Regions from separate parts of the Brevibacillus sp. HB1.2 genome, predicted to be linked through region 3. Evidence: riboswitches for the same ligand, from Rfam matches in the RefSeq annotation. Region 3 holds a riboswitch; each other region holds the start of a gene.
What was found. A riboswitch is a leader RNA that binds a small molecule or an ion and turns the genes downstream of it on or off. The one in region 3 is predicted to bind cobalamin.

Region 1: another riboswitch for cobalamin. It lies ahead of HPY28_RS07250 (ABC transporter substrate-binding protein); the one in region 3 lies ahead of nrdI (class Ib ribonucleoside-diphosphate reductase assembly flavoprotein NrdI).
Region 2: another riboswitch for cobalamin. It lies ahead of HPY28_RS11110 (ABC transporter substrate-binding protein); the one in region 3 lies ahead of nrdI (class Ib ribonucleoside-diphosphate reductase assembly flavoprotein NrdI).
Region 4: another riboswitch for cobalamin. It lies ahead of cobO (cob(I)yrinic acid a,c-diamide adenosyltransferase); the one in region 3 lies ahead of nrdI (class Ib ribonucleoside-diphosphate reductase assembly flavoprotein NrdI).

What each region holds. Positions count from the first base shown of each region.
Region 1 is NZ_JABMIU010000002.1:478,158-486,140, reverse strand. It holds gene HPY28_RS07285 (PepSY domain-containing protein) at 1-255, shown strand, start outside; gene HPY28_RS07280 (metallophosphoesterase family protein) at 286-891, opposite strand; gene HPY28_RS07275 (manganese-dependent inorganic pyrophosphatase) at 1,057-1,989, shown strand; gene HPY28_RS07270 (hypothetical protein) at 2,040-2,210, opposite strand; gene HPY28_RS07265 (MerR family transcriptional regulator) at 2,347-3,105, shown strand; gene HPY28_RS07260 (pyridoxamine 5'-phosphate oxidase family protein) at 3,157-3,735, opposite strand; gene HPY28_RS07255 (MBL fold metallo-hydrolase) at 3,901-4,848, shown strand; cobalamin riboswitch at 4,997-5,146, shown strand; gene HPY28_RS07250 (ABC transporter substrate-binding protein) at 5,303-6,298, shown strand; gene HPY28_RS07245 (FecCD family ABC transporter permease) at 6,300-7,337, shown strand; gene HPY28_RS07240 (heme ABC transporter ATP-binding protein) at 7,346-7,983, shown strand, end outside.
Region 2 is NZ_JABMIU010000003.1:623,444-631,426, forward strand. It holds gene HPY28_RS11095 (ABC transporter permease) at 1-368, shown strand, start outside; gene HPY28_RS11100 (alpha/beta fold hydrolase) at 426-1,202, opposite strand; gene HPY28_RS11105 (M24 family metallopeptidase) at 1,321-2,415, shown strand; cobalamin riboswitch at 2,428-2,627, shown strand; gene HPY28_RS11110 (ABC transporter substrate-binding protein) at 2,798-3,817, shown strand; gene HPY28_RS11115 (FecCD family ABC transporter permease) at 3,842-4,900, shown strand; gene HPY28_RS11120 (heme ABC transporter ATP-binding protein) at 4,897-5,712, shown strand; gene HPY28_RS11125 (RidA family protein) at 5,894-6,361, shown strand; gene HPY28_RS11130 (helix-turn-helix transcriptional regulator) at 6,363-7,013, shown strand; gene HPY28_RS11135 (dipeptidase) at 7,036-7,983, shown strand, end outside.
Region 3 is NZ_JABMIU010000007.1:8,208-16,190, reverse strand. It holds gene HPY28_RS17255 (hypothetical protein) at 1-33, opposite strand, end outside; gene HPY28_RS17250 (glycerophosphodiester phosphodiesterase family protein) at 106-1,113, opposite strand; gene HPY28_RS17245 (hypothetical protein) at 1,279-1,524, shown strand; gene HPY28_RS17240 (DUF952 domain-containing protein) at 1,544-1,894, shown strand; gene HPY28_RS17235 (hypothetical protein) at 1,898-2,113, opposite strand; gene tlp (small acid-soluble spore protein Tlp) at 2,238-2,456, shown strand; gene mnmA (tRNA 2-thiouridine(34) synthase MnmA) at 2,596-3,708, shown strand; gene HPY28_RS17220 (hypothetical protein) at 3,730-4,059, shown strand; gene HPY28_RS17215 (ACT domain-containing protein) at 4,099-4,611, shown strand; gene HPY28_RS17210 (alpha/beta hydrolase) at 4,643-5,464, opposite strand; cobalamin riboswitch at 5,635-5,834, shown strand; gene nrdI (class Ib ribonucleoside-diphosphate reductase assembly flavoprotein NrdI) at 5,998-6,357, shown strand; gene nrdE (class 1b ribonucleoside-diphosphate reductase subunit alpha) at 6,344-7,983, shown strand, end outside.
Region 4 is NZ_JABMIU010000010.1:33,678-41,660, forward strand. It holds gene cobS (adenosylcobinamide-GDP ribazoletransferase) at 1-603, opposite strand, end outside; gene cobU (bifunctional adenosylcobinamide kinase/adenosylcobinamide-phosphate guanylyltransferase) at 600-1,139, opposite strand; gene cobD (threonine-phosphate decarboxylase CobD) at 1,136-2,251, opposite strand; gene cobO (cob(I)yrinic acid a,c-diamide adenosyltransferase) at 2,248-2,796, opposite strand; cobalamin riboswitch at 2,960-3,175, opposite strand; gene HPY28_RS20650 (M15 family metallopeptidase) at 3,359-4,051, shown strand; gene HPY28_RS20655 (LeuA family protein) at 4,146-5,564, opposite strand; gene HPY28_RS20660 (alpha/beta hydrolase) at 5,578-6,681, opposite strand; gene HPY28_RS20665 (DUF441 domain-containing protein) at 6,718-7,167, opposite strand; gene HPY28_RS20670 (HesA/MoeB/ThiF family protein) at 7,176-7,983, opposite strand, start outside.

The sequences.
Region 1 (7,983 bases), on a different contig from region 3:
GACCACGATTACGACGATGATCATGATGACGACAACGACGATCAGTGGAACAAACAACAAGTGAAAATCAGTGTAGAGCAAGCGAAAAAAATCGCTTTGGCTAAAGTGAGCGGCACCATCAAATCCATCAAGCTGGATGAAGACGATAACCACTATGTGTATGAAGTGGAAGTGAAAACGGCTAAAGGACAGGAAGTAGATTTGGAGATTTCCGCTACAACAGGTGCTGTACTGGATGTAGACTGGGACGATTAATCGATTCCGCTATCTTTCTCAACCGACCCATTAATCTGTAAAGGGTCGGTTTTTTTGTGCCAGGGCTTCTAAAAATTCCATTGCTTCTTGAGCCGTAGGTATCTTTCGGACATTCTCTTCGGAAAATTGCTGGGCTTGCGGATAGTTTGTGGAAGCGATTTGTTTTGCGGCTGCCTCTACGTCATAGGGTGTAAAGCGATGTTCGTAGCTATCACCATCAAGCAGTAACCAGTATGCACCTGGTTTGTCGGCAAACGGCATGCCCACACTTCCAGCATTGAGAATACGTAAATCGCCAAGGCGACGTTCAAATTGGACATGTGTATGACCACAGATGACTGTTCGCTGCTGTGTCCCCTCAAAGTAAGTGGCAACGACTGAATCTGATGTACGGGGAGTGAAAATATCTTCATCATTGGTGGGAATGGCGTGGCAGAAAAGGACGTCCTCGTAATCCTCTCGTATTAACGTGTAGGTAAGTGGGAGTTGCACCAGAAAGTCACGATGAGAGCGGCTCAATTGCTCCGCAACCCATGACGTGATTTCCCGCACAGAATCGGACATTTCCAAGGTCAGAGCCTCACCGTCAAAAGTGAGTACGACTTCACGATCACCATTACCTCGGATGAATTGCACAGGTGTATCCAATCACTCTCATTTCACTTCGCCTCCCATTTATTTTCGAATGATCTTCAAAACCTTATTTCCAACGATCCAATTTGAACCTATAATGTATCTTGGGCATATCCTCTAAGCTATGGTATAATTTTGACGCCAAATTACGATTAAGGAGTATGGATGATGGAAAAAAAATTAATCTTCGGTCATAAAAATCCAGACACAGATTCCATTTGTTCAGCACTTGTGTATGCTGACTTGAAAACAAAATTGGGCGCGAATGTAGAGCCTGTTCGCCTGGGTGTAATCAGCAGCGAAACAGCATTTGTGTTGAATTACTTCCAAGTAAAAGAGCCACGCCTCGTAGAAACAGTGGCGAATGAAGTAAATGAAGTCATCCTTGTAGACCACAACGAGCGCCAACAAAGCGCGAATGATATTGAGCAAGTGCAAGTGGTAGAAGTGATCGACCATCACCGTATTGCGAACTTTGAGACGAGCAATCCTCTCTACTTCCGTGCAGAGCCTGTTGGATGCACCACAACCATTTTGAAGAAAATGTACAAAGAAAACGGCGTGGACATTCCAAAAGAGATGGCAGGCTTGATGCTTTCTGCTATCATTTCGGATACGTTGCTGTTGAAATCTCCAACTTGCACGGAGCAAGATGTAGCTGCTGCACACGAGCTGGCTGAAATCGCGGGTGTTGATTTGCAAGCATACGGTCTGGACATGCTCAAAGCGGGAGCAGACCTGAGCGACAAAACAATCGCACAACTGCTCACGTTGGATGCAAAAGAGTTCCAAATGGGTAATGCGAAGGTAGAAATCGCACAAGTAAATGCAGTGGATGTAAATGATGTACTCGCACGCCAAAGCGAACTGGAAGCAGCTATGAATGCAAACATCGCTGAAAAAGGTTTGGATTTGTTCGTGTTTGTTGTAACGGATATCTTGAACAACGACTCTGTTGCGATCGCTCTCGGCAGCGCAACTCAAGCAGTAGAAAAAGCGTACCAAGTAACATTGGTGGACAACAAAGCTGTTCTGAAGGGCGTTGTCTCCCGTAAGAAGCAAATCGTACCGGTATTGACTGATACATTCCAAGCTCTGTAAGAAACAAAGATGGCTGCCCATGCACAAGTTGCGGGCAGCCATTTTTTATTTTACATGCCTTGGTCAGGGTTGTTGTGCATCTGGAACAAGGTTTGCTGGTTATAAGCATCGTCACTGTAATGGGTGATGGCATGTTTATCTCTCGCTTTGAGACTAAGCAGACCTGTTAATCCCCATCCGGCACCGAGTACCGCTACAATGAAGCCGAAGACATAGAGCATTGAAATCCCCCCTTGTATGGCTTTCACTATATTTTAGCAAATTATGAAAATAGAGTAACGCTAATTTTTTGATGAAAATGTGTTTGACATTGACGGTCCGTAAATGTGTACGATCAATTTGTCAGGAGGAATGAACATGGAATATACGGTGCAAAAGCTAGGACTCCTGGCAGGTGTCAGCACCCGGACGCTCCGATACTACGATGAAATTGACCTTCTCAAGCCGGCGAGAGTCAATTCGTCAGGGTATCGCATTTACGGACAGCAAGAGGTTGATCGATTGCAGCAAATCCTTTTTTACCGCGAGCTGGGGGTGAGCTTGGAGGAAATTAGGGAGATCCTGGATTCACCAACCTTTGATGCTGAACGGGCACTGCGGGAGCACCGCGAGAAGCTCCTGGAAAGACGAACGCAATTGGATGCGTTAATCGCCAATGTCGATTTGACATTAGCACAAAGAGAGGGGACCAAAACGATGAGTGACAAACAAAAATTTGAAGGCTTCAAGCAAAAGTTGATTGACGACAACGAGGCCCAGTACGGAGAAGAAATTCGCTCAAAATATGGAAGTGACCAGGTTGACAAATCCAATCTGAAAATCAAAGGAATGACCGAGCAGGAGTACGCTGCACTTGAAAAGTTGAATGAAGAACTGCATGAGACGTTGGTACAGGCTTTTGCGACAGGTGATCCTGCTCATGAATTGGCGCAAAAAGCAGCGGATCTTCACCGTCAATGGCTGAGCTTTTATTGGGACAGCTACAGCAAAGATGCGCACGCAGGTGTTGCCCAGATGTACGTCGAAGACCCGCGCTTCACGGCCTATTACGACAAGGAACAGCCTGGTGTTGCCGAGTTTCTCAAAGATGCAGTGGTCATTTATACGAGTAAGTAAAGAGATTTAAAAAAAGAAGCTGCGAGAGGGCAGCTTCTTTTCGTTTTCCTTTTAGTTATCCCCACCTACTGCGGGAAAAAGCTTTTGCCCCAATGGGGTTGGCAATCCATCCATGCTTACTACGTTGTTTTCCTTTTGATAATCAAGCAGTTCTTGCTCGTCTTTCGCCAAGGTCCATTTCTGAAGGGTGTCGCGTTCTTTTGAATAGGAATAGAAAGGGATAGCCCAGCCGCAAGAGGTCTTTACTTCCTGTATGTTGACGGTAATGATTTGACGAGCGCCGGGCAGAAGCGGAAAGTCTTTTACGAGCTCATTCCACCGAGGCGTATCTGGGAGAATAACCGTTCCTTTGCCGAATAGGCGCATGATGAGAGGGGGGCCTTCAAACGCACAGAACATGAGAGTAATCCTGCCATTTTCCTGCAGATGAGCGCTGGTTTCGTTTCCACTTCCAGTCAGGTCTAAATAGGCGACCTCGGTAGGCGATACTATGCGAAAAGAATCGTACCCTTTCGGTGAAAGATTCACGTGACCATTTGTGTCCATTGGAGCAGAGGCAACAAAGAACATCCGTTGCTTCTTGATAAATTTCTCATGCTCAGGTCGTAATTCAGAAAAAAGTTGACCCATTTTTGCACCCCTCCAGATAATGGAATCGATTTTGCTGCCCTCATATTATCATGAAAATATGAAGAATTTGTGTGATTCATCCCCAATCCCTACAAAATAGATGGTAAAGTGTAAATATTCCAACACAATGGCAACGCGAGACTTTTGACAAGGAGGAGTATTTACATGCAAGCAACAGAGCCAATTTACTTAGGGGAACGCATCCATTTAATAGACGGTTTCGATATGGGCTGGGCGGAACGCACGGGGACGTATGTGATCGCGGAAGAGGAGCTCACATTGGTAGAAACAGGACCAAGCCCCTCCGTCCCATACATCAAGGCCGGTCTCGCCAAGCTCGGTTATAAGCCGGAACAAGTCAAATACATCATCGTGACGCACATTCACTTGGATCATGCAGGAGGAGTAGGACTGTTTCTGAAGGATTGTCCGAACGCAAAGGTCGTTGTCCACCCGAAAGGTGCACGTCATCTCATAGATCCGAGCCGACTGATCGCAGGCGCGAGAGCGGTGTATCATGATGATTTTGATCGATTGTTTGATCCGATTGAGGCTGTTCTCGAGGAACGGATTTTGATTCGTGGGGATGGAGATACACTAAAGATCGGAGAGAATTGCGTATTGGAGTTTCTGGATTCGCCAGGGCATGCCAATCATCACTTCAGCATCTACGATCCAGTAAGCCGCGGCATGTTCACAGGTGATACGGCAGGTGTACTCTATCCACAGCTTAAAAAGGATGGCATACACCTCGTGCTGCCATCTACTTCGCCGAATCAGTTTGACCCGGATGCCATGTTAGCGTCTCTAAGCCGTTTTGAAGCGCACAAGCTGAGTCGCATTTACTTTGGTCATTTTGGGATGTCAGAGCAGGTAGATGACGTGTACCGCCAAATACGCGAGTGGCTCCCCGTGTTTGTGGCGGAAGGAAAGACAGCGCTTGTTGCTGGACAATCATACGATGAGCTGTCTCTTACGTTATTTGAACGAGTTTCGGATCATCTACAGTCACAAGGAATCAGCAGTGACCACGAAGTATTCGAAGTACTCAAGCTCGATTTACAAGTATGCTCCATGGGCATTCTCGATTATTTGGACAAACGAGGGAAATAGCCTGCCAAAAGCTTTACATTTGCCTGAACCTTTTGTTCAGGCGTTTTTCATTTTTAGCAGGCAAGAAAGTATTGGCTTATGTGTTTGTCATTCTTTTTTCATCCAAGGAATGCTATGATGTAGGATGAGTCATGGACTGTGACAATTTCAAACGTAACAGCAAATAGGTGCCTCGTCTTTTTAACGAAAAGATCGGGTGAAAAGGGAAGTCGGTGAAAATCCGACGCGGTCCCGCCACTGTAAATCGGCTCGTTCCTCAGCCGTAAGCCAGGAGACCTGCCTGTTTGTTTTAGTGCCTGTTGCCTTCGCGGAAAGGATCGGCCTATTTCAGGAAGCAGACCATCCTGTCTGTTTGCCCTGAGGTGCCGACCCTTTGATTTCCGAATGGAAGCAAGGGTCGATTTTTTTATTGGAAGGAACAGTCAATCAGACATGCAGAAAGGAAGTTCTACATATGAAACGTTCATTGCGATTCATGATCCCACTACTAGTTGCGGCTAGCCTCGCAGGTTGTGCGGGTAACGATAACAGCCAGCCAGCACCAGGGGGACAAACAAGCGCACCGCAGACAGCACCGCAAGAGAATACGGCCGAGCAACCTGCAAAACAAACAACGTATCCATTGACCGTCAAGGATGCAACAGGAAAAGAAGTAACCTTTGCAAAAGCTCCTGAGCGAATCGTCTCTACATCACCTGCCGAGACAGAGATTTTGTTCGCATTAGGCTTGGAAGATCGGATCGTAGCTGTCTCAGACTATGATGATTATCCAGATGCGGCGAAGGCAAAACCGAAAATTGGCGGAGTTGTCAAACCAAATGAAGAAGCCATTCTCGCTCAAACGCCGGATATGGTCGTCGGTGGGATTTCGATGGAAAAGCCAGTGGCTGACAAGCTCAAATCTCTCGGAATGCCAGTCTATATTACCCATCCGACAAAGATGGATGACATCCTAAACAATGTTTTGGCGATGGGAGTTATCACGAACACACAGGAACAAGCCGAAAAAGTCGTCGCGCAAATGAAGAAAGACATCGCGTACGTTCAAGAAGCAGTGAAAAATGTAAAACCGGAAGAGAAGAAAAAGGTATATCTGGAATTTTCCCCAGGCTGGACAGTCGGAAAAGGCGAATTCATGGATGAACTCATCACGCTGGCTGGAGCAACAAACATTGCTTCCGACACCGAAGGGTGGAATCCGATCAGTGAAGAAAAGATTTTGCAAAACGATCCAGACGTCATTTTGTATGCGAGCGGAATTACCGATGAAAAGACGGGCATCAAGCTAGAGGATATGATCGCGAGTCGCAATGGCTGGGATAAAATGAAGGCGATCCGTGAAAAACAAATCTTTGGCATGGACCAAAATATTTTGTCTCGCCCTGGTCCGCGTATTACACAAGGCTTAATCGAAGTAGCCAAGGCGATTTACCCTGACTTGGTGAAATAAAATGAAGAAACGATTGTTCATATGGGGAGGAGTTAGTTGTCTCGTCCTTCTGGCATCAATAGTTATCAGCATCTCGATGGGGGCGGCACAACTCCCCATTTCGCAAGTATGGCTCATCCTGCTCCATCAAATCCCTGGCTTGTCTGAGTGGATCACCGTAACGTGGCCGGAGTCATCTGAGCAAATTGTCATGAAGGTTCGTTTTCCACGCGTTGTATTGGCTGTCTTGATTGGCGCCTGCTTGTCACTTGCGGGAGCGGGCTTTCAGGGCGTTTTGCGCAATCCGCTTGCAGATCCGTTTACGATGGGCGTGGCATCGGGTTCTGCTGTCGGAGCAGCCTTCTTGATCCTTTTTGGCTTGCAAATCACCTTTTTGGGTGCATGGAGCACGCCTGTCGTCGCTTTTCTTACAGGATTGCTCAGTTTATGGATCGTACTCGGACTCGCGAATACGCAAGGAAAGCTGCAAACGGAGACCCTGATTTTGTCTGGTGTCGTGGTGCAGGCTTTTCTCGGCTCGCTCGTTTCGTTTATGGTGTCGCTATCCGACCAGACGGTAAATGAGATCGTGTTCTGGCTTATGGGCAGCCTGTCATTTCGAGGGTGGGCCTTTACGTACGTCTTGATTCCGTACTTGGTCATAGGTGGAATGGTGCTTGTGAGCTATGCGCGTTCCTTAAACCTATTTGCGTTGGGGGAGCGGCAGGCTGCGCATCTCGGCGTCCATGTGGATCGAACGAAGTTAGTGGTTCTGGTCGTTTCGACCCTCCTGACTGCAGCGGCGGTTTCTATCGCGGGAATTATTGGGTTCGTTGGCCTGGTGGTACCGCATCTCGTTCGATTGCTGGTTGGTCCTGACCATCGTATTTTACTGCCGATGTCTGCGATCTGCGGTGGTATTTACGTGCTGTGGGCCGACACTCTTGCCAGAATGTTGCTGAGTCCAACAGAAATCCCGCTCGGTGTCGTGACAGCATTTCTGGGAGCACCGTTTTTCGCCTATTTATTGAAGCAAAATAAACGCTTTAGGAAGAGGTAACGTTTGCAATGATCAATGTGCGCAACTTGCAAAAATCGTATCAGGATACGCCTGTTTTGCACGGCATCGATTTTTGCGTGGACAAGGGAGAATTTTTTGGCATCATCGGACCAAATGGAAGCGGAAAATCTACCTTGCTGAAAATGATTTCAGGTGTCATTAAGGCAGATGCAGGAGACATTTTGCTTCAAGAGAAAAAGCTTCATTCCTATCCACGCAAAGAGCTTGCCAAAATACTGGCTGTTCTGGAGCAAGAGGGTCTGCCGCCAGTCGGCTTTCGTGTCCGAGAGGTGTTGGAAATGGGGCGCTTTCCTTACCAAAATTGGCTAGGGGAAGAGAAGCAGGATGTCGCATCGCTCATTGATGAAATCGTACAGATGCTCGGTCTTGAACATTTGGAAGAGCGCACACTGGATCAGTTGAGTGGTGGGGAAAAGCAGCGGGTAGCTTTGGGGAAGGCATTGATCCAAAGACCTCAGGTGCTGTTGCTCGATGAACCCACGACCTACCTTGATATCGGGTACCAGATTCAACTCATGGACATCGTGCGAAAATGGCAAAAGACGACGCAGGTGACGGTCATCGCTGTGCTGCACGATCTGAATCTAGCCTCCCTATACTGCGATCGTATTTTGATGCTGCACAG
Region 2 (7,983 bases), on a different contig from region 3:
TAGTACGCGCCCGCGTATTGAGCTTGAAGGAAGAAGAATTCGTTATGGCCGCACGGGCAATTGGGATGAAAAATTCCAGGATTATCATGCAGCATATTTTGCCGAACAGCCTCGCACCAATCATTGTGACCGGGACGATGGGGATCGCAACAGCGATTATCGAAGCAGCTGCACTTGGCTTTCTCGGACTGGGAGCACAAGCGCCAGAACCAGAATGGGGAAAAATGCTTGCTGATTCACGTCAGTACATTCAGAAAGCACCATGGACTGTTATTTTTCCGGGGCTCTCTATCATGCTGACAGTTCTCGGCTTTAACTTAATCGGGGACGGCTTGCGCGATGCACTCGACCCGCGTATGAAGAGCTAGTCAAAACGCAAAAAGACAGAAGGGCTGGAGGTACCCGTCCTTCTGTCTTTTCTTTTTTTATGTTTCTTCCATGAAGGTGCGGCACAACTGATTGAAAGCAGGAGCAGCTTTCGTGATGACTTGATGCTTCACGTTAGGGATCATCTCGAGTTTTGCTTTTGGCAATTTCATAGTAAGCATCTGTGCATAATGGTGCATCCGTTGATCTTGTTTGCCATAAGCAAGTAAAATCGGAAGCTGAATGTTGCCCAGACGCTCCGTACAATGATAACGATGTCCGGCAGCGTAAAGGTATTTCAGGCTAGTGGGATCTGTTTTGGAGGCCTGTACCGTCCATTTTTCACGCATTTCTGGGTCAGCGACATGTGAGGAAGCAATCGAACGGGCAAGAAGAGGGACTCCGTGAAGCATCGACATTGCCTGTGCCATCCAAAATCGTCCATGTAAATACAGGTCATTCACTTCGGAAAAGCCGCTCACGAGTATGGCGCCTTTTACAGCATCCGAATAGCGAAGACAATATTCAAGGGCGATGGAAACACCTTGGGAGTACCCCAAAATAAAGGGACGTTCAATGCCGAGTGACCGGACAAGCTTATGGAGCTGTTCTGCCAGCTCCCCAATGGAAAAGGGCTTCTCCATCGGTGAACTGTCGCCATGTCCGGGCAAATCAGGGACAATGATCTGATATGTATCTGCGAGTGTTTGCTGATAAACAAAATTGATAGAGCCGATGCATGGCGCATGGATACACAATAACGGCTGGCCTTTTCCCGATATGTGAAAAGCAAACTGCTTGCCATCCTGATGGACGAGTATTTGTTCCATTTTCATTTTCACCCCACCCTTAGGTTGTCCGATATGAAGTAGATTTTTCATTTGAACTCTTCTTTTTTTGATGGGGAAGTGGTATTCTCGCAATAGAATAATTGGTGAAAGCAGGGTGAAGAAGTTGTTTCAAGAGCGCATTTCGAAGCTCCACACGTTTTTGACAGAGCAAGAGCTGAACGCGGTGTTGATTACCTCTCCTAAGCACGTTTACTATTTGACCGGATTTTTTACAGACCCGCATGAACGTTTTATGGGTCTCGTTATTCCTGCTGAGGGAAAACCTTCTTTGATTGTACCTGCTCTTGATCGTGAGGCAGCCGCAGAGGCTTCGTTCGTTCAAGATATCCATACACATACGGATATCCAAAACCCCTATGAAATCCTCAAGCAAGTGTTGCCAGCGAACTTGACGAAGCTCGGTATTGAAAAAAGTCATATGACTGTCGAGCGCTATGAAGCACTTGGACAAGTTGTTCTGGCGTCGAGCTATGTAGATGTGGAAGAGCCACTGCGTGAAATGCGTTTGATCAAATCGGCGGATGAAGTGGAGCGTTTGAAGCACGCTGTTCAGTTGGTCGAGGAGTCCTTGCGGGAGACCCTGAAAAAAGTCAAGACAGGCATGACCGAGACAGAAATCGTAGCTGAGCTGGAATTCCAGATGAAGCGCTTGGGTGCCGAAGGTCCGTCCTTTACGTCCATGGTATTAGCAGGGGAGAAGTCGGCACTGCCACACGGGAAACCAGGAACGCGCCAGGTGCAAGAAGGCGACTTGCTTTTGTTTGATATCGGGGTAGCAGCCAACGGATATGTATCCGATATTACCCGTACCTTTGCTGTAGGCGAGATCAGTGCTCAGCTTCAAGAAATTTACGAGACAGTATTGGCTGCCAACGAAGCGGCCATTGCTGAGATTCGTCCGGGTGTGACTTTTTCGCATTTGGATAAAACCGCTCGCGATGTCATCACCGCAAAAGGCTACGGAGAATACTTCATGCACCGTCTTGGGCATGGACTTGGGATGGATGTACATGAATATCCATCTGTTCACAGCCAGAACCAAGAAGTGCTTCGTCCAGGGATGGTCTTTACGATCGAGCCAGGCATCTATCTGCCAGGTGTAGGCGGAGTGCGGATTGAAGACGATGTATTGGTTACGGAAACGGGCGTTGAAATTCTCACGCAGTTCCCGAAAAAACTGACTACTATCAATGAATGAATAAATCGTAAAATTGAATACGTATCGAATGGTGCTAGATGGCATATGCCGTCAGCTTAAAAGGGAAGTCCGGTGAGAAACCGGCGCGGTCCCGCCACTGTAACGAGGAGCAACTAGCGAATAGCCACTGTTTTTTGCGAGACAAAAAATGGGAAGGTAGCTGGGTGTGTTGATTCGTAAGCCAGGAGACCTGCCATGCGATCATATACAATCGACCCACGAGGATGGGGCAGATGTGGAAACAGCCTATGAAACGGCGCCTTTGTGCCTGCTTATAGCTATATCTACGTTTGTCATGCACCTCCCGATTGAAATGGGGGGTGCTTTTTTTGTGGAGGATTTCGTTCAACTCATCATATACATACAGAGAAGGGGATTACAGATGTTGAAGACAAACAAACCACATGCAGTAATGAAAGGACTAGCTTTCGGTATCATGACAGCTGCTATGCTTTTGGTTTCGGCATGCGGCTCCACTACGACAACACAGGCTCCAGCCAAAACCGAACAAACGGCTGCACCAGCAGCAGAGAGCAAGCCTGTAACACTAACCAATAATGGCATCGAAATGATCTATCCAACAGCACCTGAGCGTGCAGTGACTTTGAACCAACACGTTACCGAAATCATGCTGGCATTGGGCCTGGCTGATAAAATGGTCGGAACTGCATACCTAGACGATAAAATCCTTCCAGAGTTAAAAGCAGATTACGACAAGATTCCGGTACTGTCTGACAAGTATCCTACGAAAGAAGTGCTGCTGGCAGCGAACCCAGACTTCGTGTACGCCGGATGGAAAAGCGGCTTCGGCGAAAAGGGTGTAGGATCGATGCAGGATTTGGAAAAGGTCGGCATCAAATCGTATCTGCAAGCGTCTTCTAGCATGCCTGGCCCGACAATCGACGATGTGTTTGCAGACATTACGAATATTGGACGCATTTTTCGTGTGGAAGACAAAGCCAATGATTTGATTAATAAAATGAAGAGTGAATTGGATCAAACGATTAGTAAAATTGGCAAAGTGGACGAGCCGCTTAAAGTATTCGTGTACGACAACGGAGAAGATAAACCATTCACAGCAGCCAACAACTACATGACGTCCTTAATCAAGACTGCTGGTGGTAAGAACATTTTTGATGACATTCAAAAGGGTTGGGCAGAGGTCAGTTGGGAACAAGTAGTGAGTCGCAATCCTGACGTGATTATTATCGTAGACTACGGTGATAGAACCGTTGAGCAAAAACGCAATTTCCTTTTGACCAAAAAAGAACTGGCGGATATCCCGGCGATTAAAAATCAACGACTAATGGTATTGCCATTGTCCGCGGCTTCTGAAGGCGTTCGAGCACCGATTGCGCTAAAAATTTTGGCGGAAGGACTCTACCCGGATAAATTCAAATAGAGTACACCCCTTTTAAGGGAGGGAATAGCACTGCAACAGTTCAAGTTACCTTATATCATCATTACTCTACTGGTCGGACTCTTCCTCTCGATTACGTTCGCAGTTACCTTGGGTTCAGTGGAAATTAAGCCGACAACGGTATGGAAAATCGCCTTATCAAAAATTCCGATGTTGACCCAATGGATTCAGGTGGATTGGTCCAAAGGGGAGCAAACGATTATTTGGGATATTCGCTTTCCGCGTGTACTCTTGGGGGCGATCGTCGGCGCAGGTCTGTCTGTCGTGGGAGTAGCGATCCAGTCGTTAGTTCGCAACTCCCTGGCTGACCCGTATGTGTTAGGTGTATCTTCAGGTGCTTCCGTTGGAGCTACCTCGGTCATTATATTCGGAGCATTCAGCATGTACGGGCAGTATGCGCTATCCTTTGGCGCTTTTACAGGCTCCCTTGTGTCAATCATTCTCATTTTTACGCTATCCCGTATCGGAGGACAAAACTCGACGGTACGTCTGCTCATGGCTGGAATTGCGATATCTGCGATCTTGTCTGCCATTACCAGTCTCCTTGTCTTTTCAGCGCCGAATGAGCATGGAATTGGGACGGTCCTGTTTTGGTTAAGTGGAAGTCTGGCTGGCGGGAAATGGGAGTACCTGACTATTCCTACATTGATTGTCGTCATCTGTCTCATCGTCTTAATGGCCCAATACCGCTCGTTGAATGCGATGCTGATGGGAGAGGAGTCAGCGGGGACATTGGGGGTTAATACGGTACAATTCCGCAAGCTTCTCCTGGTGATCACGGCACTTCTCACGGGGGTAATCGTGTCCATCGCGGGATCAATCGGTTTTGTCGGATTAATGATGCCCCACATCGTCCGTGTGATGGTCGGATCAGATCACAGACGTGTTCTTCCTGTCAGCGCTTTATTTGGCGCGATATTTCTAATCTGGGTAGATGTAGTCGCCAGGCTCGCATTTGCACCGGAAGAGCTGCCAATTGGTATTTTGACAGCGCTGTGTGGAGGTCCATTCTTTATCTGGTTGATGTTGCGGAGTTCTTATTCCTTTGGAGGTAGCGGACGATGAATTTGTTGGTGGAGAATATATCGGTCGAACTGGAGAAAAAGGAAATCCTTCGCAACGTCAGTCTGGAGGTGCGCTCTGGAGAGTTTGTGGGGCTGATCGGGCCGAATGGCAGTGGGAAGTCCACATTGCTAAAAAGCATTTATCGCGTATTGAAGCCGCGTTCGGGATGGATCTCGCTTGATGGAGACGACGTGTATAAGTTAACCTCACGTCAAAACGCTCAGCGAATGGCGGCAGTACGGCAGGAGTCCTCTGTTGAATTCGATTTTTCGGTAACCGAAATCGTGAATATGGGACGTGCTCCGCATAAACGGCTGTTTCAGTCCGATAACGCAGAAGACGCTCGAATTTGTGAAGATGCGCTACAGCGGGTAGGGATGCATACATATGCCGATCGCAGCTTTTTCAGTTTATCGGGTGGGGAGAAGCAGCGGGTGCTGATTGCCAGAGCGTTGGTGCAGCAAGCTGAGTTTCTTGTCCTTGATGAACCGACGAATCATTTGGATGTTCGATACCAATTGCAGGTCATGGATCTGGTCAAAACGCTGGGAATTACGGTCTTGTCTTCGTTGCATGATCTCAATATCGCAGCGATGTACTGTGATCGTCTGTACGTGATCTGTGAGGGGGAAATCGTTACCTCAGGGACGCCGGAGGAAGTCTTGACACCCCAGCTGATTCGGAATGTTTTCGGCGTAGAGACAGAAGTGACGACCCATCCCATTACAGGCAAAAGACATGTGTATTTCTACTCGGAAGCGATCCGTGTGAAACCATCTATCCAGAAGGTAATGAGTGGAGCCAACGGATAGGGGCGGAGTTGAGTTTTCTGTGATTTTCATAAGGGGATGCCTAGTCGGCGTCCTTTTTTGTTAAGGCTACAGTATATGGATTTCAAATAAATTTTTTATCATATAAAAAATTGTTGAAGAAGAATTTACAGAATAGTATGGTTAAAGAAAGGGATGAAATTGATGACGAGGTGATGGTCTTATGTCCAAAGTAGAGCAGCGTTTAAAAGAGTTAGGGTATGAGTTGCCGCCAGTTCCTCCAACCATGGCGAACTATGTGTCATGTGTACAGACTGGCAATGTCATTTATACATCCGGTGCTGGGTGCTATGTAAATGGAAACCCGATATATCTAGGCAGGCTCGGATCGGATGTGACGATCGAGCAGGGCTACGAGGCTGCAAAGGTCACGGTTCTGAATCTGCTAGCCATTTTGAAAAGCGAGATTGGTGATTTGGATCGAATCACACGGATTGTCAAGCTGTTCGCACTCGTCAGCAGCGCCCCTGATTTCTACGAGCAGCCGCGGGTGGTTAATGGAGCTTCTGATTTCCTCATCGAAATTTTTGGTGAAGCGGGTAAGCATGCGAGAGCGGCAGCTGGGACATCTGTTCTTCCGTTTAACAATCCGATCGAAATTGAGATGATTGTGGAAGTGAACGAGGGGTAATATGAAAAACGTACATCCGATATTAGCAAGCTACATTCCGGTAGTAGAGGGACTGGCACGGACATTTGGCGAGCATTGTGAAGTGGTGTTACATGATCTGACAGGCGATATTTCCTCATCGATCATTGCCATTTTCAACGGCCATGTCAGTGGCAGGCAAATCGGTTCGCCGGTAACGAATTTGGCACTGCAAGCTTTACGTACGGCGAAGGTCAGTGAAGAAGCTTTTGACCTCAACTACCGCAACGACACCATCAAAGGCAAACAGATCAAATCGAGCTCCATTTACATCAAGGATGAGCATGGAGAAGTCATTGGCAGTCTGTGCATCAATCTTGATATCACTCATCTCGCAATGGCGCAATCATTCATCGAATCGATGATGGTGATCCAAGACAAGCGTGAGTCAGAAAAAGCGGAAGAGAACTTCGCCCCGACTGTCGGGACTTTAATGGAGCAAATGATAGACGATTGCCTGAAACGAACAGGCAAACCAATTGCCCTGATGCAAAAAGAAGAGAAGATTCAATTTATCCACCAGTTGGATGAAATGGGTCTCTTTTTGATCAAAGGAGCCGTGCAATACGTCGCGGATTTGTTGGATATATCCAAATTCACGGTTTACAACTATCTCGATAAGAAAAATCCATAGAACAAGATGGGAGATGACCCGTATGACGGAAGTAACGAGAGAACAGGCGCGCAAATTTCATGACGGTGTTCACGTTCTAGATGGGCATTTTGATCTGCTGATGGATGTGGAGATTCAGCGTGGATACGGTCGAACCAAAATGATCGAGACAGAGTATTTGCCACGGTTCCAGCAGGGTGGCGTGCATTCCATCGTAGCAGCAGTGTTCGTAGAGGATGCGTTTGTACCGGAGATGAGTCTGCGCAAGGCACTCAACCAGATCAGCGCTATGCATGCAGAAGCGGCAGAGTCTCCCGAGCACATCGTCATCGCGAAAAATCTGGATGATTTGCAGCGGGCAAGAGCGGAGCAAAAAGTATCGTTCATTCTGTCGTTGGAAGGGGCAGAGCCACTGCATAACGACCTGAGTCTCTTGCGTGTCTTTTATGAGCTTGGAGTACGGATGATGGGGCTGGTCTGGAGTCGGCGCAACTTCGTTGGGGACGGCAGCTTTTTTGCACCGGTTCGCGAAGGAAAAAAAGGGGGCATCACCGATTTCGGTGTGCGTCTCATCGAGGAAGCGGAAAAGCTGGGCATCGTCATCGATGTGAGCCATTTGAATGACGAAGGGTTCTGGGACGTGATGGAAATTGCTGAAAAGCCCGTGATTGCATCTCATTCCAACAGCCGAACAGTCGTGCCGACAATGCGCAATCTGACAGATGAGCAAATCAAAGCGATTGCGGAAAAGGACGGACTTGTCGGGCTGAATGCGTTTAGCATGTTTGCAGCGGCTAACAGCGCTGACGCAACTATTGAGAGACTGATTGATCATGTTGACTATATGAAAAAGCTTGTTGGAGCAAGGTACATCGGTATAGGCCTTGACCTGTGCGATGATTTGACGAAATATTTGCCCTTGGACAAGATTGCCAAAACCAAAGAGATGCCATTTGATGTAGTAAAAGGCCATGCGTCACTTCCGGAAATT
Region 3 (7,983 bases):
ACCGAGTAAATTTTTCAAAAGCTTCTTGAGCATATCAATCACTCCTAGTTAGGTTGGAAGTCTATTCCGTATAAGTATATACGAATATGTTAGAGAATCGTTTCATTATTTTTCTACGTTTTCGTGAAAGGCTGGACCGATCAGATCAATCCGGTTCGTCCATATGCCCCCTGTAAAGCTTGCGGGCACTCGTTTTAAATCAGTCGGAACATCAAAGCCTTGCGACACATCTCCACTGCCTGCGACTAAGATCACGCGGGTGTCTTTTGCTTCCATTCTTGCCATGAAACGATTCGGCCAACCCCAGAGCCAAGGGGCGATCTGATCAGGAATATGTAGTTGAGTCTGTGAACAGGCATCGGGCACATAGCCGGACCACCCTACTGCCATGTATGGAATGAGGCAGCTTTTTAGTGATGCTTTGGACATGACACGCAGCTCTGGCATTTGTTGTTTCAGTATCTCGATTGGCTTGTCACCGCCATAAACAGAAAGCTGTGCCAATCGTTCAGCGGGCAATGCTGCCAAAACATCCGCCAACGCTTTCCCCTCAAGTGGGTCATTGCTTTTGATATGAATAAGCAGGGAGCGATCAGGGAAAGTTTGTAGCACATCATCGAGAGAGGGCATCATACCAATCCCTTTTCCACGGAAGGGAAAGGTTTTCCCTTCATCCGCTGTGTAATTGTAGCCAATGTCGAACTGTTGTAATTCGGTCAAGGTATAATCTCTCGTCACACCGGTTCCATTTGTCCGACAGTCGAGCGTCCAGTCATGAAACACGGCGAATCGATTGTCTTTGGTCCATTGCACGTCGAGCTCGACGATGTCCGCGCCTGCATCAAAAGCGGCTTTCATGGAAGGAATCGTATTTTCCAGGTACGGGTGTTCCGGTGGATAAATCCGTTCTGCCGTACAAGTTTCATTGGTGATGTTCTCCATATGAAAGGTTTGTGCCATCCCGCGGTGAGCAAGTAAAAAAGGCTCCCCTTCTGGCTCTTTTGCAAGATAAGAGCTGTTACCCAGAAACAGGAATGCGATGATAAGCAGGGGAATCCAGATGCGTTTTCGCTGGAACCATCTCTTTTGTAGTTGATCTCGTTGTTTTGACATGATGGGATACTGCCCCTTCCTTGTAATACTGTGTTCATTGTAGCAAAACGTAAGGGAGGAAGGTACAACCTTTGGGAGTAGTGCTAGGGGCTTGGCATCATTCGAAAAGACTGGCACAATAGACGGAAGATAAGATGTATCCATGCGAAAGCAAGGGGAGGTTCCATGAAAATCGCATTACACCAAATCGCTTATCAGATCGGCATGCACCCAACCGAGATGGCGAAGCTTGTCTACGAGGGTGAAATAACAGGAGACGTACCTGACCGCAATCCGCAAGCGAAGGATGCTTGGGTGGATTTGCACTCTCTGCGTAACTTCATTCAATGGCGATATGATCAAGGGCAGATGGACCAGATGTTCTATGATAAAGCTATGCGTCACCTGAACAAAGCAATGCCAAAAAAATAATCAAATTTGGAGGAGAAACATGCAAAACTCTATCATTTACTGCATGGTACCAAAAGCATATTGGGAAAAGTGGATGGACAAGGATCACTACTTACCGCGCGATTACGAGCAGGAAGGCTTTATTCACGCGACAAAAGGGGACGAGCTGCTTGAAAAGGTAGCAAACCGCGTCTACGCACAGTTTGACGAGGAGTTGTATGTACTCGTTGTCGATGAAACCAAAACGACTTCGGAAGTCAAATACGAGGCAGCGAAGGATGGATTGCTGTATCCGCACATCTATGGACCGCTGAATCAAGATGCAATTGTGGATATGAAGCAATTGAATCGGATAGACGGCCAGTGGCGTCTGGGAACGTCCATCCGCTAATCTCTACCAGTTAAACCATTTGAGTAGCGCAAGCACTTCTTGGCGCTTGGTCTCAGGTAGCTTGTCGAGTCTGCGCAAGAGTAGATCGATTCGCATGCGCTGTTCCACTTCGGATATAGGTACCTTTTGCCCCTTCACCCATTGTCGTTTCAGGCGGACGGGATCTGTATCAGAGATGATCCGAAGCAGCTTTCTTTCCAGCAAATCTAAGGAAGCCATAGGGGAAACCCTCTTTTTCGTTTAATCCGTTTCTTCTATTATATCACGGGTACATAAAGAAACCATGATTGGCGCACAATGGTAAAGGTGTTGCATATAACCCTTTGTAGGAGGCGTATCGATCATGGCGAAGCCGGATGACCGTTCTGACAACGCAGAAAAGCTGCAAAACATGATTTCTAATACGGAAGAGAACATTCGTGAGTCCGAAGCTTACCTAGCGGCTAATGCTGGCGAGATTTCCGAGGAGGAAAGAACAAACCTCGAAGCGAAAAATCAGCGTCGTGAAGAAAGCATCGAGGGATATCGCGCGGAAATCAAGGATGAATCTTCGCAGGCTTAACCTTACTACCAAACGTCTGGCGCCAACTATGCGTCAGGCGTTTTTTCATTCTATTGGGCAAAAGTGTAACAAAACATGATTTGTTTTGCGAAACATGGTAATCTGTAATGGTACAAATTGAATAAGAGGAGAAAGACTTATGAAGCGACCAGAAGATACACGCGTCGTTGTCGGCATGTCCGGCGGAGTCGACTCCTCCGTGACGGCTTACCTGCTTAAGCAACAGGGATATGACGTCATCGGCATCTTCATGAAAAACTGGGATGATACCGATGAATTCGGCCACTGCACGGCGGAAGAAGACTTCCAGGATGTCCGGCGCGTCTGTGAACAGATCGGCATTCCATATTACACGGTAAACTTTGAAAAAGAATACATGGATAAGGTATTCCAGTATTTTTTGGATGAATATAAACGAGGCCGTACACCGAATCCGGATGTCATGTGCAACCGTGAAATCAAGTTCGGCGAGCTTCTTGCCAAGGTCATGGATCTTGGGGCGGATTATATTGCCACCGGCCATTACGCGCAGGTCAAGCACATTGATGGCGAATACAAACTCATTCGTGGCGCTGACAACAACAAGGATCAGACTTACTTCTTGAATGTATTGGGCCAAGAACAGCTTTCCAAAACGATGTTCCCGATTGGTCATCTCCCGAAACCTCAAGTAAGGGAGATCGCAGAGAAAGCAGGACTCTATACTGCGAAAAAGAAGGATAGTACAGGGATCTGCTTTATTGGAGAGCGCAACTTCCGTGAGTTCCTGCAAAACTATTTGCCTGCCAAACCAGGAAATATCGAGACCGTAGAAGGAGCAATCATCGGCACGCACGACGGACTGATGTACTATACATTGGGTCAACGACAAGGCTTAGGAATAGGTGGAGGTCATGGCACGAGCGGACAGCCTTGGTTTGTTGTAGACAAAGATCTGGAGCGCAATGTCCTGATCGTAGGTGAAGGCTCTGATCATATTCGTCTGTACTCGAAGAGCCTCTTGGCAACCAACGTTAGCTGGACGAGTGATAAAAAGCCTTCCGAAACATTTACTTGTACAGCGAAATTCCGTTATCGCCAGCCAGATCAGGGAGTAACTATTCACCTGCTAGAGGACGGAAACGTGGAGGTCATTTTTGACCAGCCGCAAAAAGCAGTAACACCTGGTCAGGCTGTCGTCTTCTACGATGGGGAAGTGTGCTTGGGTGGCGGTACGATTGACAAGGTACGCTTAGTTGATAAAGAGAACTAAGATAGACGGGGGAAGCACTCGGTGGATGCTACGAAAAAATCAAAAGTGATTATCGTTTCGTTTTTGGCGGGAGCGGTTCTCTTGGCGATCATCTCTTATTTTGGGATGGCCTCCATGGGTAAAGAGCATATGGCGACGATCCAAAACGTCATCAAGGAGAACGGCGGGGCTGTAGTTGCGGGTGGAGTGACAGCGGTTCCGAAGGAGGAAAGTCCTTTTACCAATAGCGGAAAAGGCAATACCATCTACCGAATCTACTATACGAAAGATGGACAAACGTTGACGGCTTGGTATCGTGCTGATAACGAATCCTCTATCAAGAAAGAGCCGGAAGCTTGGATTCTGCCGTGAAAACAAGGATAAACCTGACTGGGAGAGTGAAGGCAACACATGACCCAATATGCTGGACTGCGTGAACTAGCTGAACTGATTCAAAGACTCGAGCCAGAGTTAGCGGGTGCACAATTAAGTATTCTTGCTCATGAAAATAAAGAGGAAATCGCAACGCAGTTAGTGGAAGGACTAGGGACGAAGGTTCCTGTCCAACATAGCTCCGGTGAATATGCGAATCATTTGGCGGTGTTGCGGGTAGGAGCGAACAAGTACACCTTGGCGCAAGATTGGAGAGAAGTGTACATCAGTGAAATCAATTACTGTGCGTGTCGCATACCTCCAGGTGCCCATGGATTGTTGGTTCGCCATATCGATTATCCAGGCGTGATTTATGATGTCTCACGAAAACTGGCCGAACATCAAATCAATGTTTCCAAGTTGAATGTATCACGTGAGCAAAAAGGGAAGAATGCCCTGCTTATCTCTGTGACCGATGAAGAGATTACACCGACGATTGTATCTGCCATCGAAGAGCTGCCCCAAATCACCAAAGTGTTATCTCTACAGTAAGCGAGTCATGATAAACAAAAACTGCCCATTTTTAGCGGGCAGTTTTTTTCGTAGCGAATTTGAGTCCTTGGCTAATTAAGACTGGCAAGACGGACGAATGATTTTCGTCAGCAAATTCTTTAAAGGAAGCCTTGATTTGACCTTTGCCCATGGACGACAATCGTTCGATCATCGCCAGAGATTTTTCTTTGACTAAGAATCGCCCATCGTTTTCCAACTCCCCGATGGTGAGGAGTGCATGGACGTCGAGGTCATCTGTCAGCAGGCTCGGTAATTGACTCTCCTTCGCAAGCAGTACGCTCTCATTCCAATGGATCGAAGGACTGCCAGCTATATAACGCTGAAAAGCGTGTGGTCTCGACAAAAGTACATGCAAGACAAACAAGCCACCTAACGAATGTCCAAAAATCGCTTGTTGCGTCCGATCGATGGGGAAGTCGTTTTCGATACTCGGCTTGAGCTCCTCCTCTAAAAAGGTGAGGAACTGCTCTGCTCCCCCCATCTGAGGCCAGTCGGCTCCTTGTGGGTTGCCAGGAAGCTCTGTGACGGGAACTTCATACGTGTAATCAAAGAAACGGGCAGGATGGTACGGACCGTCCGTTGGATACCCAATCCCGACGACGATAGCAGGATACACGCCAGTTCGTTCAGGGCCACGTGATTGTATTCGTATCGCTTCGGTCATGGTTGCAAAAACAGAGTTGCCATCTAGCAAATATATGACGGGAAAGCCTGATTCCGGAGGGGGATCGGCAGGTATACTTACAAAAATGTGATAGTCACGCTCTTGATAAGTCATGATTTTACTGTAAGAACGAGGAATGACGACAGGTTGATAGTCGGTGCTTTTCATGAGGGCTACTCTCCAATCTTTCCAACGCTAACCAACGCACACAAAATCTATTATATGAACGAGAACCAGAGATTGGCAATAGCCGAAAAAGGAGAATAGTTAGTTTTCGAAAAGAGCGCACACTGAGCTTGACTCCTACGATATATTGAGGTAAAGTAAGTTTTACCAACTACATATTGATGCGGTGAGGTGTTTACCAGCCAGATTTGGTAGACTTAATAGGGAAGTCGGTGAGAATCCGACGCGGTCCCGCCACTGTAATGAGAGAGTTCCATTTGCGAAAGAATGCCACTGATCTTGAGGGATTGGGAAGGTGAAAATGGAGCGATGATCCTAAAGCCAGGAGACCTGCCTAACCGCTTGCACTGTTTAACCTACGGGAGATAGGGAAGTGTTCGAGCGCGCAATTCGTATTGGCGAATTGCTAGATGGAAGTCATCACGCGCATTCGGCATGTAAACGTCGGATGCGCTTTTACTTTGGCTAAATAACATACATACAGAGTAAAAATAGCAGGGGATAGGATGAGGGACATGCTAATCGCTTATGATTCAAAAACAGGAAACGTCCGAAGATTCGTCAACAAAATTAATTTGCCACATGTGGAAATTGATCAAGATATGGTGCTAGACGAGCCATTCATTTTGATAACATACACGACGGGATTCGGACAAGTGCCGGAGAAGGTGGCGACGTTCCTGAAGCGAAATCATGTCCATCTGCGGGGAGTATCCGCCAGCGGTAACCGCAACTGGGGAACCAGCTTTGCCAAAAGCGCGGATACGATCGCGAGCCAATATGGCGTTCCGGTGATTTCTAAATTTGAACTGTCCGGTACCGGCCGTGACGTGGAACAATTTACGAGTGGGGTGGCAGCAATTGCGGCATATTGAATTGAACAACGAACTGATGCAGCGTGGCAATGACGGATTTTATCAACTGGAAAAGGATCGGGAAGCGGTTGCGGTCTTCATGGAAGAAGTGCAGTCCAATACGATGACTTTTGGCAGTGTCAAAGAGCGCATGGACTATTTGATCGAGAATGACTTCTATGAAAACGTCTATGAAACATACACTGTTGAGCAGGTCGATGAAGTTTACCGTTTGGCCTATGACGCTGATTTTCAATTTGCTTCGTACATGGCTATCTCCAAATTTTATAAAGATTACGCGTTGAAAACGAACGATAAATCGATGTACTTAGAGCAGTATCCAGACCGGGTGGCCGTTGTGGCACTGTCCCTTGGACAAGGTGACTTTGAGCTCGCTAAGCGTTTGACAGTATCCATGATGGATCAACGCTTGCAACCAGCGACACCAACCTTCCTGAATGCAGGCAAAAGCCGCCGTGGAGAAATGGTCTCCTGCTTCTTGCTCGAAATGGATGATTCACTGAACTCCATCAACTTTATTTTGGGAACTTGTATGCAGCTATCCAAAATTGGCGGCGGTGTGGCCGTGAACTTGTCCAAGCTCCGCGGACGAGGAGAGCCGATCAAAGGCGTCGAGGGCGCAGCAAAAGGTGTTATGCCCGTTCTCAAGCTGTTGGAAGATGCGTTTTCCTACGCAGATCAAATGGGGCAACGCAAAGGCTCGGGTGCAGCGTACTACAACATCTTCGGTTGGGATATCAACGAGTTTCTCGATTGCAAAAAGATCAATGCGGATGAAAAAGCACGCATCAAAACGTTGTCCATCGGCCTGATCGTACCAAACGTGTTCTACAAGCTGGCTGAAGAAAATAAGCCATTGACTGTGTTTGCTCCGTACTCCGTGTACAAAGAATACGGTGTTCATCTGGATGATATGGACCTCGATGACATGTACGAGGAGCTCTTGGCAAACGATCGCATCAAGAAAAAGACCGTGATGAGCGCACGCGAGATGTTGACCAAAATCGCGATGATTCAAATGGAATCGGGCTATCCGTACATCATGAACAAAACGAATGCGAACAACAACCATGCACTGAAAGATCTCGGTTCGGTGAAAATGTCCAACCTGTGCACGGAAATCTTCCAGTTGCAGGAGACTTCGACGATCACCAATTACGGCGAGATGGATATCATCCGTCGCGATATTAGCTGCAATTTGGCATCGCTCAATATCGTCAACGTGATGGAACGCAAAATGATCCGTGAATCCGTCCACGAAGGAATCGAAGCCATTACAGCCGTGAGTGACATGACGCGTGTAGAAAACGCTCCAGGCGTTCAAAAGGCAAACAGTGAGCTGCACTCAGTAGGTCTCGGTGCGATGAACCTGAACGGTTATCTGGCAAAGAACAGAATCGCCTACGAGAGTGAAGAAGCGAAGGACTTCGCTCGTACGTTTTTCATGATGATGAACTTCTACTCTTTGGAAAAAAGCATGGAAATTGCCAAGGAAACAGGCAAGACCTTCTTGGGCTTTGAACAATCGGAATATGCAAAAGGCACTTATTTTAACAAGTATTTGACGAACGATTACAGCCCGCGGACGGAAAAAGCAAAGCATCTCTTTGAAGGAATGCACATTCC
Region 4 (7,983 bases), on a different contig from region 3:
CAGGAAAATGGCTGTGATGACCTGCAAGCCCCCAAGATACCAACCTGCGGCAAACACGATGATGTAGCTCACGATGATAGAGGAAACGGAAAGCCCAGCACTGATGCCTTTTCCGATCCCTTTATCTGCCGAAAGATACGGCCAGAGCTTAATCGACAAAAGCACATGTGTCCGCGCTGCTACTGGTGCTACGATCAAAAAGCTGCCCCATCCCGGATGTGCGAGCTCTGCGACTGCACCCGCCTTGATCAGCAACAGCATAATCGCAGCAAGAACGCCCATCGCTCCTACGCGGCTGTCCTTCATAATCGAAAGGATTTGCTCTCTCGGTCTGCTGCTGCCAAGACCGTCCGCGAGATCCATCCACCCATCCATATGAAGACCACCGGTCACGTAGACCCATGCGACCAGCGTCAAAATAGCGGCGATCCATGGACTAAACAGCACCAGTCCTGCCTGATATACACCCCATAGCAATAAACCGATGACCAAACCAACTGCGGGATACCAGTTGACGCTTTTTCTCCACGCCTCCTCTGAAGGACGAAGCCACGGAACCGGTATACGCGTAAAAAACGAGATCGCGTGTAAAAATGCATTCATCCTTTGATCCTCCACGGTATCCCCGACAAAACCGCGTAGACGGCGTCCGCTTGTCGCGCACTTCTCTGATTGACATCGCCCAGCACATCCGCGAACCATCTGCCCAAACGACTCAAGGCTACACCGCCCAATCCGACCTCGCTTGTGACGGCAATGACTTTTTGCGGGGAATTGTGAACGAGGGACAGCCATGCCTCTGCCTCCTGCAGCAGGGATTGCGTGTGTGAAGGACTTCTCCATTCAGACTCGTCCATACTCATCAATCGATTACTCACCCAGGTGGACAGACAATCGATTAAAACCACATCATACTGCTCACTGAATGCGTGGTAATCGGTTAATCGCTCTCCTACCTCCACACAGCCCCATTCCAGCGGACGACGTGCCTGATGCAGCTCGATTCTCTGCTTCATTTCATCATCCCAGGCCTTGCCTGTCGCCACGTACAGGACTCGACTGCCCAACTTCATCGCAAGCTCTTCCGCGTAGCGGCTTTTTCCTGAACGGACACCGCCTGTTACCAGCACCAAGCTCATCGCTGTTCACTTCCTTCCGCATGGACCTCGCGGAGCGCTGCCAGAAGTCTTTCATTTTCCTCTCGTCCACGCACTGCGATTCTCACATCATGTGCCGTCAGACCGGGATACATCGCACAGTTGCGGATCAGAACGCCTTTTTTGCCGAGCCGTGCCTGCAATTGTTCCGCTGGCAATCCTTCTGGTGAGCGCAGCAGCAAAAAGTTTGCCTCCCCCGGCCATACCTGCCAGCCCAACTCACCGCTGATGCAATCGATCAAATACGCACGTTCTGCTTTTATGAGCCTTCGCGTCTGTTCCTCATATGCCTGCTCCTGCAAGCACAGTTCTCCAGCTAAAAGGGCCAGTGCATTCACGCTCCAGCTCACTTGCTTCTGGCGCATCCTCGCAATGACATCCGGATGCGCAATCGCATAACCCAGGCGCAATCCCGGGATCGCGTACATTTTCGTCATCGAGCGCATCAAGATCACACGGGGAAAGCGCTCGAGCTGCGTCGCCAATGTATATTGCCGATCTTCCTCCACAAAATCGAGGAAAGCCTCATCCACGATGAGCCACGTGTTGGTCTTACTCGTCCATTCCGCCATTTGGCGAAGCTCATCCGGTTGATACAGGATTCCCGTCGGATTGTTTGGCGACCCGACAAATACGAGATCAGACTGCGTAAAAAGAGTGTGCAGCTCTATAGGATCGGGCTTGTACCCGTTCGCTTCCTTCCCGTAGCAGCCAATGACACGGGCACCATACTGCTCGGAAAGTTGCGCGTATTCCGAAAAGCAAGGATATACCACACCAACCGTTTGCGGCGAAAGACCGAGAATGGCCAGTGCCATCGCCTCCGCTGCACCATTGGCAGGCAGCAACCATTCCTCCGGCACTTGCAGCCGCTTCGCCAGCGCACGCCGAAACACACGATGTCCAGGGTCTGGGTAATGCGCTACAGCAGCCAGCGAATCCAGCAGCATCTCACGAACGCTTGCTGGCATCCCCAGCGGATTAATATTGGCACTGTAATCCAGAAACTGCCCGGGCTCTCGACCAAAGCGCTGCGCTGCGGTCAGCAAGTCTCCGCCATGACCGTACTTCTCTATTACACCTGCGCTTGTCAAAACTCTACCCCCAGCACAGCTGGAATCCCTTCATCGTAGTAATGCTTGATTGGCTTCATCTCTGTCACCAAATCTGCGATGTCCAAAATCTCCTGCTTTGCGGCCCGTCCCGTAATCACGAGGTGAATATGACTTGGCCTATTTTGAATCGCTTCCAACACATCGGACAATGGCAACACATCATCAATCGGGAAGCGGTCAATCGCCAATGCATTATTTAGCTCATCCAAAATGACGACATCGTACGCTCCGGAAGAAAGCTTTTCGCTCGCAAACGCCCAAGCTTCTTTCAATGCCTGACGATGCTCCTCCGGTGTTTTCGTCCATGTGAAGCCGACGCCCATTTGCACAATTTCAATGCCCAATTTATCGAAAATAATCTTTTCTCCGTATGTACGCTCTGGCGACTTGATGAATTGAACCATCAGCACCTTTTTCCCGCGCCCTGTCGCCCGCACAGCCAACCCGACTGCCGCTGTCGTTTTTCCTTTGCCGTCTCCTGTGTAAACGAGGGTCAATCCTCGCTTCTTATCGTTTTTCTCCATCGTGACCACCTCAAAAAGTGACGTATTTTACTCCGCTGTTTCCTCCAAATACTTTCCGAAGCATAAAAAAAGCGCTCTGTTTCCCCCAGTACCTAAGGAAAAACAAAGCGCGGATAGCCGAAAAGCAACAATCCTCACCTCTTCCTTTGACCCGAAGGAAATCAGTGTAATCATAAAACAGGCAGGTCTCCTGGCTCGAGGATCATCGCTCTTCTTCTCCTTCCCGCTCCCGGATGGGCAGTGGATGGCATGATGCCTTGAAGAACAGCTACTCTCTTACAGTGGCGGGACCGCGTTGGCTTTTCACCAAACTTCCCTTTTAACCTTGCTCCTGCGAATCGGTTTCGCAAAAACAAGGACCTGTTTCTCTTCCATATGTAAATGTCGTTCGTTCCGTTGACAAGCACTTGCTTTAATAATAGCAAAAGCTACCGAGGATTCAAGCAAAAGCTGCTGATTCGTCGCTGGTGACTATTAGCAGAAAATTTAAGATAATGACCGTTTACATGCCTGATGTTTTTCGTTACCCTATTGGCAAAACAATCGAAAGTGGTGTGCAGTCATGCTATTTCCTCCGATTCCAAAAATACCAGACATGGTCCTGCCCAGCCCACTGCCGATCAAGGAATGCGGCGAACCGATGATTCCCCTCTCTTCCCTTTCAGCTCAAATCACAGTCTATCCAGCCTACTACCACAAGGGCTATGCCGGAACACAGCCAGAAGCCTTTTTGCGAGAAGGGGCAGCACACAAGCTCGCCACGGCAGCCGCGCAACTGCCTGTTGGCTACAAGCTCGTCGTGTTGGACGGCTGGCGCTCATTTGAGGTACAGGCATCCTTGTATGATCGTTTCCGTGAAGCCTTGCTATTACAAGGCTGGCAGGAAGGACCCGCCCTCACGGAAGAATTGAGCAAATTCGTCGCTTATCCAACAACAGACCTCTCCAAACCGTCCCCTCACCTATCCGGCGGTGCAGTGGATCTAACTATCGCAGGGCCTGATGGCTGGCTGGAGATGGGGACCGTCTTCGATGATTTCAGTGAACTGGCTTCCACTCGCTATTATGAAGAGCTGGCACAGTCTAAGCAAAAAGACATCGAAATTCGAGACAATCGCCGACTGCTTTATCATTTGATGACGGCTGCCGGATTCGTCAACTATCCGAAAGAATGGTGGCATTTCGAATACGGAACGCGCACTTGGGGACAAAAAACGCAGAAAGAGCCGATTTATGGCGGGGTTTTGTCGATGTAACCACAAATAATCGAGCAAGGCATGAGCCCGGTCGATACCGTACTCATGCCCAGATGGCCGCCCACTCTTCAAACTCAACAAATTCCTGTACCTCTTAGGTCACTGGTATTTCAGAAGATGCTGCTGAAACCAAAAGGCTTTTGTTGTATTCAGGTGACAATACAATATTTGTATAAGTTCCGTGCCCTGACACATAGTGATAGGAATGCTCGACGCCTGCTGGGATAAAAATAGCTGCTGGACTCTCAACAGTCTTCTCTTCTTCACCAAGTTGAACATGACACACCAGACCAGTGCCATCAGGTGCATCTCCCCAAAAGAGGAAGGCACTGTCACAATGATGCGCATGTCTGTCTACATGTTTTTCAGGAATACCGGACAAATCGCATAATCCAAATATCCTTTGGATCACATAAAATGAGGCTCGCTCATCAACACGCGAATCCATCATAACCCAGCGTATCCCTGGACCGTCACGATGATACTGTAGCTCTGAAGCACCTTTTGGAAACGGCTTTCCTACCTGTAAGGAAACAGGCAGCTTTGGGCTTCCTAGTGGAGGACGCTTTTCTTCGAGAAGCCGTGTTCTTCCAATTGTTTCGGGAGGAAATGGCTCATACGCTTTGGAATTCCTCTTTACGGCTTGGACATGGTAAGCCGATGTATGCGTAAAAGCATTTTGCCCAGCGATAGGGCGCAGTTCGTCCGGTCTATACCCTGTCGTCATACGGATCGCTTGTACAAGCTCGGGAATTCTATCCAAAGAATAACGATGATCATTTCGAAGCTTTTGCAACGCAACAGTAAGCTGGATCAAGTCAGTAATACCAGCTCTTTCGCCGATTCCTAAAATTGTCGCATCAATGACAGAAGCGCCTGCATCAATAGCCGCCAGCGCATTCGCTTGAGCAAGACCAAGATCATTATGCAGATGAACTTCAATTTCGCATCCAAATTCCTCAATGGCACGAGTTACAATTCTTTTGCATGTATCAGGCTCCCATATCCCGACAGTATCTGCCAAACTAATGCGATCTGCGCCTGCCTGCAAAGCAACATGACCTAAGCTGGATATCTTTTCCCACTCTGTCCGTGAAGCGTCTTCAATCGTGAATCTAACCTGTAAGCCAAGCTTTTTTGCTTCGATAACAGCTTGTTGGACTTTCTCTTGTATATAGCTTTCCTGGTGATGACTGAATTTGGTTTGGATAGACACATCATTAATGGAAGCCCAAATCCCCACCCAGTCTGCTTTGGCGCGCTTTACTGCATGTACTTCTTCAACAGTAGCTCTCGCATGCATTAATATTTGCGCTCGTCTTGCCGATTGAGCCACTTTTCGGCAGATTTCTTCATCCACGGCAGAAATTCCAGGATGGCCCACTTCTATGAGGTCTATCTGATAGCTTTCCAAGAGATGCAGGATGCGAATCTTGTCTTCGCATGTGAAGCGCACGCCAGATTGCTGCTCTCCTTCTCGCAGTGTTGCATCCAAAATTTGAAACGGCTTCATTTCCAGCACATCCTTACGGGTTTACTTCCTTTTTCAGGAATTCGTCTGTTTCACGCAAGAGTTGATCACGATTTTTTTCATACAACACCCAATGTGTTGCATCTTTGATAACCACTTCTTGTTTTGCAGATGCATGGGTCAGCTTATGGAAGAGGGACTTATCGGCAAAAAAGTCCAGATCTCCTCGAATGATCAACACTGGCGTCGTAATTTTCGCTGCATCAAAAATGGGTTTGTCCGTCCAGATGTAATACAGATCTACCAAAGGTCCCATTGGACGGCGGATGGATTGTTCAGGTTGCTTGCTGCTGTTAGGATCAGAGTTTACGAAGACCTTGGATACAGCATTCATTGCCTCACCGGAAACCAGATCACGTTTATCTAGCATCATGTGCCAATGGTGCATGGCCTTGTCAAACTGGACAACCTGGTACGCTGGTAATTGAGGATTGATTTCACCTGGCTTCCCTTTTGCTTCAAATGGAGTTGCCATCAAAGGCAAAGAAAAACCATGCATAACACCATAAAGCACGAGTTTTTCAATATCATCGGAATGTTCAGTCGCGTACATCCCCGCAACAACTCCACCCCAAGACCATCCTACGATACTGATTTTATCTACTTGTCGCGTTTTCTTTATGTGCTGGACGACAGCCTCCAGATCTTTAACCGCCTCAGTGGCACGGACGACAGGAGCATTCTTTACAGGTGGTTGATCCATCTCAACTGGTCGGGTAGAATGCCCAAACCCTCGGAAGTCCATCGCCCATGTGTCGTAACCTTGCTTTGCGTATTCTTCCATCCAGGAGTATCCCGGAACATCAAATGCTTGGGCGGTAGGTACGCTAAACGGTTCAAGAAACAATACAACCTCATTATTGGTGAACTTTTCCTTGTTTTTGGCACTCAAATGCCTCACATATAAGGAGACGTCCTGATCGATGCTTGGCACTTTCAGCTCTTCCGTTACGATTTCACTGGTTGATTCCACTACAGATTGAGCTTGTGTTGTACTATTTTGATTGGGGGAATCAGGAGTTGAACACCCTTGAACAAGCAGCCCTAAAGATATGACTAGCATAAGAAAATGATTTTTCATTTGATGATTGAGATTCATAGTTTGGCACTTCTTTCAAAGTAGATTTAGAGGGTGCTAGAAATTGAAGATTCTTGACAGCAACGCAATGCATCCTGCTGCAATGATTAAGCCTGCAGGCAACCCATTTGTCAGTAGCACTGCCAAAAGTGTTCCAAGTGTTACGCCTATGAAAACAACCGGTTGATCTGGCAAAATACTTAAGCCTTTTCCCCCGACATAAGAGATGATAAAACCTGCTAAAATGGCTATCGTTGCTTTCCAACTGACCATTTCCTTGCCAAGGGAGATGAAATCATATTTTTCTTTGGCAATCGGAATCAACAAGAATACCATTAGACAAAACAGACCCACATGGAAAATTGGTTTTTGGATTGCATCCATGACAGGCACTGCTTTTAGCAAAGATAATCCGAGCAGCAAGAGGGAAGCGTAGACGAGAACCAGATCCTTTGCCACTAATGACAAGAGGGCGATTACCAGTAAGATAATGGTGGTATGCAACATAGGAGTCCTTATAGTAGCGTGTTATCCCAGCTTCCCTCTGCCGGGGCTTCCACCTGTACCATTTGGACGGAAGCTAAATTGACTTTGACTAGATTGGGAGCAACGGCTGGCAATAGGTCTGGTCTCTGAATGATTAGTTTGAATGCCTCAAAGCTAGCCAATACGCCGACGATATTCGCTACCGGAGCAAGCACTGCCCATGGAGCCTCTCTCTTTACATAGGCATCTGCCCATTCAGGTAAAGCGCCTTGCGATACGGAATACTTTGCACGCTCGTCTTTGATCTGATTAATTTTTTCACGCATCTCTGGCGTGAGAGGCTGTTGATAGGAAGGGTGTCTCATGGCGACCTCATAGGGCAAGGAGTCGGGTGTCATGCACATGACTCCTCCGCGGAAAGGTGGTGTTACCGCAATCCAGATGGAGGGAATACCCATATCGGCTGCTGTTCTATGGATGATTACCCGTGCAACCAGATTATCCGTAGCATCTACAATCACATCTGTATCACCCAGCAGATCATGTGCATTTTCTTCGGTAACAAACTCCCTTGTTACCTTTACTTCCAGCTCTGGATTGATATCGTGAAGTATTTCCTTCGCTACTTCCGCCTTGGGAGAGTTGATTTTGCTGACAAAGCTGAGCATTTGGCGGTTGAGATTACTTTCCTCAAACGAGTCTTGATCGATGACATGTAGCTTCCCTACACCCATCCGGGCGAGTTGAATCAATGTGATTCCTCCCACGCCGCCTGCACCTACCACCGTTACTCTAGCATTTCGCAGTTTGGCTTGCTCCTCACTCGTAATGATTCCG